Regions from separate parts of the Paenibacillus sp. FSL W8-0919 genome, predicted to be linked through region 3. Evidence: riboswitches for the same ligand, from Rfam matches in the RefSeq annotation. Region 3 holds a riboswitch; each other region holds the start of a gene.

Region 1 (3,273 bases), 2.5 Mb from region 3:
TGCGATCCTCTTCCATCTTCTGCTCTGTGATATCTTTGAATATGCTAAGTGCGGCCTTTTCGCCTCTATAGGTGGTGACCAGCGTGATACCGGAGACGATTTTTTGTTGACCGTCCAAACAGCGGATAAGATATGTAACGGGTCCGATTTCCCGATATTCCGCATAACGCGTTCTTCGCCTTGCAAGCTTATGATGCGAAGAGGGATCAACCACGACATCGGTTGAAATTCCGAGCACGTCAGAGACATTCGAGGCGTGAAGCAGCCGTAGCGTCGCCTGATTTGCGTACTGGATCATGCCGTACTTTGTAATGAGCGCGGAAAGCGGGAGCTCTTCCAGGAGCTGCTGGAAGCCTTCTTCCTTCTCAACCAGTTTCATCTCCTTCTGTGTCAGCTGTTCCTGGAGCTCGTAAACAGGGGTGAGATTCTCAAATTGGACCAAGCAATGGCGGAACGGCGATTGCGCTTCAGCGGATGCCGAAAAGTGAAGCTTCAAATCCAGATTCCGTCCGGCAGGATGTTCGTATTTCATGCCAACTTGGAGTGCGGTCACCTGAGAAGGCTTGAGCTGGAAATCTCCCGTCTTGTGCCTAATCACTTCCTGAATTCCGCCGATGTTCGTCGCTTTCAGCGCTCCATCCATTAATTCTTGTTTGGAGCAGCCCAATAACTCACACAAAGCCGAATTGACTTGAAGCACTTCTCCGTCGATTGAAACGATGGCCATTCCGATGATGGCGTGTTCAAAAGCAAAGTCCTGACGCTGGACAGAATAGGGGAGCACGGCAAGTCTCCTTTCAATTGACTGTAAGGTTTGATCACCCCCCTATTATATGTGCTGGATGCGCTTTCATCAATGAAAGGGCGATAGATTTGGTAACTTGCGCGCATGGAACGGATTGGTCAGTGGCCGCTTTCGGTGATTGTCATGAGCGGTCATATTGCATTCATATTGCATTCATGCTCAATATTCAGTATGATTTAGCTGACAATGAGTAGGTCGATGTGTGACTGGCGCTGCATGGGGGAACCATGAGGGAGCACATGGATGACGACAGCCGTACGCCTGGGCAGAGGTAAGGGAAGTTTATTTTCCCTTACCTCTTTTTAATATTTCTATTTTGAAAAGGGGACTGGAGAACGATGTATAAAACGAAAAAAATGCTGCTGCTGGGATCCGGAGAACTCGGAAAGGAAGTCATTATCGAAGCGCAGCGGTTAGGTTTGGAGACCGTGGCGGTAGACCGATATGCCGACGCGCCTGCCATGCACGTCGCGCATCGCCATTACGTCATCGATATGCTCGACGGCGCCAAGCTGAGGGAAGTCATCGAGCGGGAACAGCCTGATCTGATCGTTCCCGAGATTGAGGCCTTGGCCACATCCGAGTTAGTGAAGCTGGAGGAGGAGGGCTTCCGCGTCATTCCTACCGCAAGAGCGGCCAAGCTGACGATGGACCGGGAGGGCATCCGCAGGCTTGCTTCGGAGAAGCTCGGATTGCCGACGGCCGGATACCGCTTTGCGGATAACTATGAACAATTCGAGGTCGCGGTAAGGGAGATGGGCTTTCCTTGCGTAATTAAGCCGCTTATGAGCTCTTCAGGGAAAGGGCAGAGCGTCTGCCGATCGGAGAGCGACATTGAATCATGCTGGAACAATGCAATGGAAGGCGGGCGCGTACAGAACGGCCGGGTGATCATCGAGGAGTTCATCACCTTCCAGTCGGAAATCACACTGTTAACGGTTCGTTCGGTGAGCGGGACAAGCTTCTGTCCGCCGATCGGACATGTGCAGGAAAGCGGTGACTATATCGAATCCTGGCAGCCTCATCCGATATCCGAGCAGCAGATGAAGGAAGCCGAGCGCATTGCGAGGGCCATTACCGATGAATTGGGCGGCTTCGGATTGTTCGGCGTCGAGCTGTTTCTGACCGAGGATCAAGTATATTTCAGTGAGGTATCGCCTCGCCCGCATGATACCGGATTAGTTACGCTGGTCACGCAAAATCTGTCCGAATTCGCGCTTCATGTCCGGGCCATCCTCGGTTACCCGATTCCGGAAATCGTGCTGATCACCCCGGGCGCCAGCCGTCCGTTGAAAGCACCGGGTGAGCTTGAAAACTACAAGATTACGGGCGCCGAGCAGGCGCTCGCGGTACCGAGCACACAGGTTCGTCTATTCGGCAAGCCTGTGACAAAGGCTGGCAGAAGAGTAGCGGTGGCCTTGTCGACCGCAGGCGAGGTGGAGGAAGCGCGATCTCGTGCCAAACAGGCATTGGACAAGCTTGGGGTGGAAGAAGCATAACGGTGTTAGCCTTCTTCCGAAGTGCGCCTTATCCGCTTATGCTTGATATCAAATCCATTTGAAGAATGCAATACTGCCCAATAGCGAGAGGTCAGCCGGATTGCCAACGGCTGGCCTCTTTTCCATAAGAGGATACGTTAGATCCCTATCTACGAATGGCCATACGATGATCGGAAAGGCAGTGCCATGGAAATTATTTAGATTTTGAATATAAACCTGCATCACTTTTGCCGTTGTTCATGATAAGATACACAAGAAAACAGCATTCGTGCTGCCCGGAAGACCCATCGCCCGATAAGCGACCCGGTGTGCAGCAGGAAACCATACATATTAGAAAAAAGATGTTGAATGGCGAACTTCACATCATAGGAGAGCACTCATGAAAGATATGACACAAGGCAGTCCGATTAAACTGATCATCATGTTCACGATCCCGCTGTTAATCGGCAATCTGTTTCAGCAATTCTACAATATGGCCGACACGCTCATTGTCGGACGCACGATCGGCGTGAACGCACTGGCGGCCGTCGGTTCGACCGGAAGCATTATGTTTTTTATTATCGGCTTTGCGCAAGGCCTGACGGCAGGCCTCTCCATCATTACCGCGCAGAGGTTCGGGGCAAAGGATATTGCTGGTGTGCGTAAAAGCGTCGGCACGAGCTTTTGGATCAGTATCGTTTTCACGATCGTCCTGACCATCCTTAGTATCGTGTTTACGAAGCCTGCCCTTGTCATGATGAACACGCCGGTTGAAATATTGGATGATGCTTATTCGTATTTGATCGTAATCAATGCTGGCGTCGGCGCAGCGGTGTTATTCAACCTGCTGGCCAACCTGCTTCGGGCGCTCGGGGACAGCCGCACTCCGCTATTGTTTCTGGTTATCGCAAGTATTCTGAATATTGTGCTGGATCTCGTGTTTATACTCGTCTTTAAGATGGGCGTAGCGGGTGCCGGGCTAGCAACTGT
Region 2 (3,273 bases), 2.2 Mb from region 3:
AGCAGGCCCAGCATTTGAAGCCCGTGCCGGATGCCGTCCTCGCCTACATCCTTGGTAACGTGCCGGGCTGCGCGCTTGACGACGTCGGGCGCGTTCCCCATGGCTACGCCATGGCCGACATACGACAGCATTTCCAGATCATTCAGATAATCGCCAAAGGCGATGGTATCGGCTACGTCCATGCCCAGCGCTTGGATAAACTGCCGGATGCCTTCGGCTTTGGAACCGCCGACCGGAAGCACATCGGTGCCGTACGGACCCCAGCGGACCAGATCAAGCCTTCCTCCAAAGCTGGACCGATATGCCTCCTCTTCCTCCTCGGTGCAAAACACAATGGCCTGGAAAATATCCCGTCCAAGATAGTACTCCGGATCATATTCCGGGATCGTCAGCTTCAGCTCGCCCCAGCTGGAATCGATGTGCTCGTGGTGAGTCACGTTCATTTTCATTGCATCGCTTCCTGCATAGATGATCGGATGGTCCATCCGCACCGCCAGCTCGGTCAGCTGCTGCAGCTGCTCGGGAGGCATCGGGTTCCCGTAGATCGGCTTGCCCTGGTGAACGACATATTGCCCGTTCAAGGACACATAGGAATCGATGCCGAGCTGCTCGCGGATTTCCTCGAAATGATAGGGAGCGCGACCGGTCGCAATCGCGACTTCATGCCCGTTGTCTTTTAATTGTTCAATGGACTCCAGCGTCGACTCCGGGATCCGCTTGTCGTGATCGAGCAGCGTTCCGTCGATGTCAAAGAAAATTAATTTTTTATTCAATAGCCCTCGCCCCTCTTTTCATAGCTGATGGGTGTATTGTAAATGATGAAAAGCATTTCAGAGCAAGCAACAATTTATACCTCATGATCTTCCAACAACACGAATCCATCATGCTTTTTAACTTATCCTAGGTGACCCAACCTTGGTGAAAGACAATCCGCACAAGGGCTCTCCGCATATAGCCGGAACGGGAAGTCTTCTCTCGGCATCCTATTCAAAAGAAAACCGAGCCTTCAAAAGGACCCGGTTCATTTGCATTGCATTATCCACGATTAGGACTTCAGTGTTCTTTCGGCCGCCTCAACCGTATGCTTCAGCAGCGTGGCAATCGTTACCGGCCCGACGCCTGCCGGAACCGGCGTGATGGCCGACGCGCGCTCCGCACACGCCTCATAATCGACATCTCCGACATTGCCTTTGTTGTAGCCGGCGTCAAGCACTACCGCCCCCGGCTTGATCCACTCGCCTTGAATGAACTTTGGCTTGCCGACCGCAGCAACGACAATATCCCCTTGCGCGACGATGTCGCCTAGATTGTTCGTTTTGGAGTGGCAGATCGTCACCGTAGCGTTGCGGTTTAGCAGCATCATCGAGACCGGCTTGCCGAGAATCGGGCTGCGGCCGATAACCACGGCATGCTTGCCTTCGATCGGAAGCTTGTAATAATCCATGATCGCGATAATCGCTGCCGGGGTGCAGGACGGATAGTCCGCGAAACCGAACGCATTTTGCGAGAAGCCGAGCGTGGTCACGCCGTCCACATCCTTTTCGATCGCGATCGCATCGAATGCCGCTCTTTCATCAATATGATGCGGAACCGGATGCTGGAGCAGAATGCCATGCACTGCCGAGTCCTCATTCAGCTGCCGAATGGCCGCGATGAGCTCCTCGGTGGTCGTCGACGCCTTCAGCTCGATTTTCCGGGATTCGATCCCCAGGCGCTGGCATGCATTCCCCTTCATTCGCACATAGGTTGCCGAAGCCGGATCATCCCCGACGAGGATCGTAGCCAAGCAAGGAGTGACTCCCTTGGCTTTAAGCTGCTCGACCTTGACGGCCAACTTAACCTTTAGATCATCCGATACCGCTTTCCCATCCAAAATCAACGTTTCTGTACTCATGTTCAACCCGCTCCTTCGCCATTGTTAGTCAATAAAAACATAAAGAGGCAAGGCGACATGATCGTCTCCTTACCTCTTGCCCAGGCGTACGGCATATGAAACTATGCGCTCCCTCTTGGTACCCCAAGCTACGCCAGTAACGCATAGTCTACGTACTACTACTATACCATGAGCTTGCGGGAATACGCCATAGCTTCGGTGGAAAGAGTTATTCGTAATTCTTTTGATTAAATTGGAAAGTTGTCTTTCGTCCAAGCATAGAATGTCCTCGTAGATGATTTTTTTCGTCAGGAGGCCTTCATGAAAATTCCGGCTTTTTTCAAATGGCTGCCGTTCTTCCTGCCGCTGCTCTTTCTGTTCCCGGCTCTCATGACGATGCCCCGGAGCGGGCTCGCCCTGCTTGGCAGCACCGAAGTGCAGCAGCTTAAAACTGTATTCATCGGCATTTTCCTTGAGGCCCTGCCGTTCGTGCTGCTCGGGGTGCTGATTTCTTCGCTGCTGCAAATCTTTGTCAAGGAAGAATGGGTTCGCCGCCTAACGCCGAAGCATCCAGTTCCCGGCGTCCTGTTCGCATCCCTGCTCGGGATGATCCTTCCCGTCTGCGAGTGCGGCATGATCCCTGTTGTGCGCCGGCTCATGTTAAAAGGCATGCCGGCTTATGTCGGGATCACCTTTCTTCTCAGCGGCCCGATTCTGAATCCGGTGGTGCTTGCCGCAACGATGATGGCATTCCGTTCGCATCCCGAGATCACGATCGGACGAATGGGACTGGCCTTCATGATTGCCGTTACGATCGGCTTGCTCGTATTTGCTTTCGTGAAGAATAACCCGCTAAAGCGCTCCTTCCATGATTTCACCGCCGAGGTCGAAGCCGCCGGAAGCCGGCCATCCCACGCACACAGCAAAACTTGGCGCAGCCTTTTTGTTCATGCTGGTGACGAAATGGTGGATATGGGCAAATATTTAGTGCTCGGTGCGTTTGTCACGGCCTGCATTCAAGCATTTATTCCGCGGGAGGAGCTGCTCTCTCTTGCGAGCGGTCCGATGTCCTCCTATCTGTTCATGATGGGTCTGGCGTTTGTCCTTTCGCTCTGCTCAACGTCGGATGCATTCGTCGCTTCGGCTTTTACGCATACCTTTACCGTGGGCCCTCTCGTGTCCTTTCTCGTGCTTGGCCCGATGCTCGATTTCAAAACGCTGCTCATGCTATCCGCCGCATTTAAGACGAGATTCGTCATTGCGCTAAGTGTCGTCATCGTCACGCTCGTGTTTGTCGGTTCCCTGATCGCGAACATACTGCTTGGCGGATAATCCGTGAACAAGAAGGAGGTGAGCTCTTTCCATGAACCATTCATCGGCAGGTGCGCGGTTTCATTATG
Region 3 (3,273 bases):
CCTTCGCCCGGTCACGAGCGATATCCTCCACGATGTCGACACGCTCGCATCCGCCGTAGTAGCGTTTGCCAGGGTAGCCTTCCGCATATTTATTGGTGAGGACGGTGCCCATCGCTTCCATGACCGCTTCGCTGACAATATTCTCCGATGCAATCAGTTCGATATTGCTGCGCTGGCGCTTCAGCTCCAGCTCCATCGCTTCAAGTACAGCAGGATCGTTCTTACGCAAATGTTCCATCATTTTTATATCCTCCTATGATCCAAAATCTTACTATAAATATCCTGTTTCCGTATTACACAGGGCCAACTACCAAATGGGATGTGGGGCAAGTACGTGAAATGTTTCTACAATCGCTGTTGCTCCCTACAAACAAGCAAAACAGGATGTCCAAGCCGTTCCAATCGAATCAATTGCATGATCCGGAATCCGCATCCGGCACCTGGCGATAAACGGCCCGCTCTCCGCCGATCAGCTTCGGCCGGGTATAGGCGGCCGTAACCCGAGCCTCGCCGATATACCGCTCACTCGGCCTAAAGGGAACCGCCACGCTGCGCAGATGCATGCCGATCAGCGTCTCGCCGATGTCGATACCCGCATGCGCCTGAATGGATTCCGCCAGGCAAGGCTGCTTCATGCTGCGGTAGGCGCTGGCTGCCATGGAGCCGCCGGCTCCCGGAATCGGCACAGCCGCCACTTCCGTCAAGCCAAGCCGCTCGAGCAGCTCGCGCTCAACGACCAGCGCTCGGTTCAGATGCTCGCAGCATTGGAAGGCAAGCGAGAATCCGTACTCCGCCTGAACCTCGGCAATGCCGTCAAGCAGCTGCTGCGCCGTCTCCAACGCGCCGCCTGTCCCGATCCGCTTGCCCGCAACCTCGCTCGTACTCGCGCCGACGACCAGCACCTTGCCCGGTCCAAGCTTCGCCGTCTCGGCGAGCTCGCGGACGATGCGGGCGGTCTGCCCGTTTAAGGAAATGTTGGAAGCATCGCTCATGCCACAGTCCTCCCTTAATAGTCTCTACGTCGCTTCATGCCCTCGTCCCGCACAGCTTGTATGCGGGGAACCGTCCGGAATACAGCCCAAATGGCCTTACGGAAAGAAACGTCCTATCCGTTCTTTAGGTAACGTTCCTCGATCGCCTTGATCTTGTTGACGCGGCCGACATGACGCTCGCCGTGACTGAACTCGGTTGTCAGCCAGGTGCTGACGATTTCCGCAGCAAGACCAGGGCCGACTACGCGTTCGCCGAGCGCGATCACATTGCTGTCGTTATGCTCGCGAGTCGCTTTGGCCGAGAACACATCATGCGTCAGGGCGCACCGGATTCCCGGCACCTTGTTCGCCGCAATGCTCATGCCGATGCCGGTTCCGCAGATCAGAATGCCGCGATCGGCTTCGCCGGACACGACCTTCTCGCATACCGGCAGCGCATAGTCCGGATAGTCGACGGAATCGGAGCAGCCGCAGCCGAGATCCTCCACCTCATGTCCAAGGCTGCGAATAACCTCCATGATCTCCTCTTTCAGGCGAATGCCCGCATGATCCGTGCCTAGTGCAATTTTCATCGATGAAACCCCCTCATATGTTCGCTTTCGCGTGATTAGCTTGTTTCATTATAACCCAAATATCCCGCAAAAGACGAAAAAAGAGCAGTCGGCGCACACGTAGTGCTCCAATGCTCTTTGCCCAGGCGACCGGCCGTATACTCCGGTGCTCCACCGTGGTTTCATCCACTTCGTCGCCAGTTACACCGGAACTATTGTTGTTTCCCCTACATCTTAAATCAATCGTCCGGGAAAGGCAAGCGGCTTTTTTAGCCACGCCTGCAGCTGTGCCTTTTCCACTCACGCGCTCTGATGCCAGAGTCATAATTCATCCGCCCGCAGCAAGCGATTACGCCGGCCCGCCCGCATTCAGCTTGTCCAACAAACGAAAGAGCGCCGTCCGAATCTCGGCTGCGGTCGCTTCATACTCTTCCTTCGTGCCGCCGAACGGGTCCGAGATATCAAAGCTAGGAATGCGCTGGCGAAGCTCAATCAACCGTTCGCGATCCTTATCGCTGACATTTTGACCAAGCGCTCGGGCCAGCTCAATCGATGCGTACAGACTGTCTTGCTCCTGCAAATCTGCAAGCACCTTGCTGTCATCCTCAACATATTCCTTTAAGGTATGCATTTTATCGGCCGCGTGAGGAAACTGCCGAATGGCATATTGCTTATGCGATTGGGTTAGAGTCAGAACGAGATCAGCCCATTCCACCAGCTCTGAGGTGAGCGGCTTGGATACGAGCTCGTCCCGGATATCCTGATCCCGCAGTACGGATTCCGCATGATGGGACACCGGCATGCCATCTATCGCCGATACGCCGGCGGATCGCACCTCCAGCGGAATGCCCCGCTGCTTCGCCAGCTTGCGCAGCATCCCTTCGGCCATCGGACTGCGGCAGGTATTTCCGGTGCAGACAAATAGTATCTTTTTCACAGTCTTAAGGCTCCCTCCCGTCAGTATTAGGTCACTAGGGATATTGTATCAAATCTCATCACAAATTTCGCAACTTCTATATTACTCGGACAAATGATTCCACAAAAGTTACTACTCTGCCGGTCAACGAATTCCCGCATTCATCCTCATTTCATATCCGGTGTGCCTTACCGCCCGTATCAGACAATAAACATCACGCCGAACACAACCAAAATAAGTCCTCCCAGCATCTCGCCGTACTCGCCCAGCTTGCTGCTGACCTGACGGCCCAGCATCAAACCGAGAATCGACATCAAGCCGCCGACCACCCCGAAGGTTACAACGATCAGCGTTACATCATGCACGAACATGCCCAGCGATAATCCGACCGAGAACGAATCGATGCTGACGCTAAGCGAGAACAACAGCATACCCAGCAGCGCGGATGGATGAACGAGCTTGCCCTCGCCTCCGCGAAAAGCGTTATGGATCATATGGCCCCCGAGCAGAACCAGCAATCCGCCGGCGGCAAGCCCGGTAACCTGTCCCAGCAGCAATCCGACATAACGGCCGGCAGCCAGCCCCAGCAGAGGCATCAGCATATGAAACAGGCCGATCAGAAAGCTCATGCCCAGCATATGACGGTGGCGCAGCCTACCTCGCAAACCGACGCCGATGCCAAGCGAAAACGCGTCTAGCCCGAGTGCAACCGCCATGAGCAGAATCGCCGCAAGCTGTCCCGATTGGACAGACGCCTCCAACATGCCCATTCCCCCAAGTCTCATGGTCTTGTACACCATATGCGGACAAGGGA

What was found. A riboswitch is a leader RNA that binds a small molecule or an ion and turns the genes downstream of it on or off. The one in region 3 is predicted to bind ZMP and ZTP.
Region 1: another riboswitch for ZMP and ZTP. It lies ahead of purT (formate-dependent phosphoribosylglycinamide formyltransferase); the one in region 3 lies ahead of rpiB (ribose 5-phosphate isomerase B).
Region 2: another riboswitch for ZMP and ZTP. It lies ahead of NST44_RS18000 (bifunctional 5,10-methylenetetrahydrofolate dehydrogenase/5,10-methenyltetrahydrofolate cyclohydrolase); the one in region 3 lies ahead of rpiB (ribose 5-phosphate isomerase B).

What each region holds. Positions count from the first base shown of each region.
Region 1 is NZ_JBBOPV010000001.1:4,201,921-4,205,193, forward strand. Features, by position in the region: gene NST44_RS19075 (PAS domain-containing sensor histidine kinase) at 1-784, opposite strand, end outside; ZMP/ZTP riboswitch at 998-1,079, shown strand; gene purT (formate-dependent phosphoribosylglycinamide formyltransferase) at 1,144-2,304, shown strand; gene NST44_RS19085 (MATE family efflux transporter) at 2,684-3,273, shown strand, end outside.
Region 2 is NZ_JBBOPV010000001.1:3,950,293-3,953,565, reverse strand. Features, by position in the region: gene NST44_RS18005 (Cof-type HAD-IIB family hydrolase) at 1-773, opposite strand, end outside; gene NST44_RS18000 (bifunctional 5,10-methylenetetrahydrofolate dehydrogenase/5,10-methenyltetrahydrofolate cyclohydrolase) at 1,046-1,894, opposite strand; ZMP/ZTP riboswitch at 1,966-2,045, opposite strand; gene NST44_RS17995 (permease) at 2,195-3,205, shown strand; gene NST44_RS17990 (TIGR03943 family putative permease subunit) at 3,237-3,273, shown strand, end outside.
Region 3 is NZ_JBBOPV010000001.1:1,723,078-1,726,350, reverse strand. Features, by position in the region: gene glyA (serine hydroxymethyltransferase) at 1-241, opposite strand, end outside; gene NST44_RS07450 (TIGR01440 family protein) at 408-992, opposite strand; gene rpiB (ribose 5-phosphate isomerase B) at 1,106-1,564, opposite strand; ZMP/ZTP riboswitch at 1,677-1,758, opposite strand; gene NST44_RS07440 (low molecular weight protein arginine phosphatase) at 1,893-2,480, opposite strand; gene NST44_RS07435 (manganese efflux pump MntP) at 2,660-3,223, opposite strand.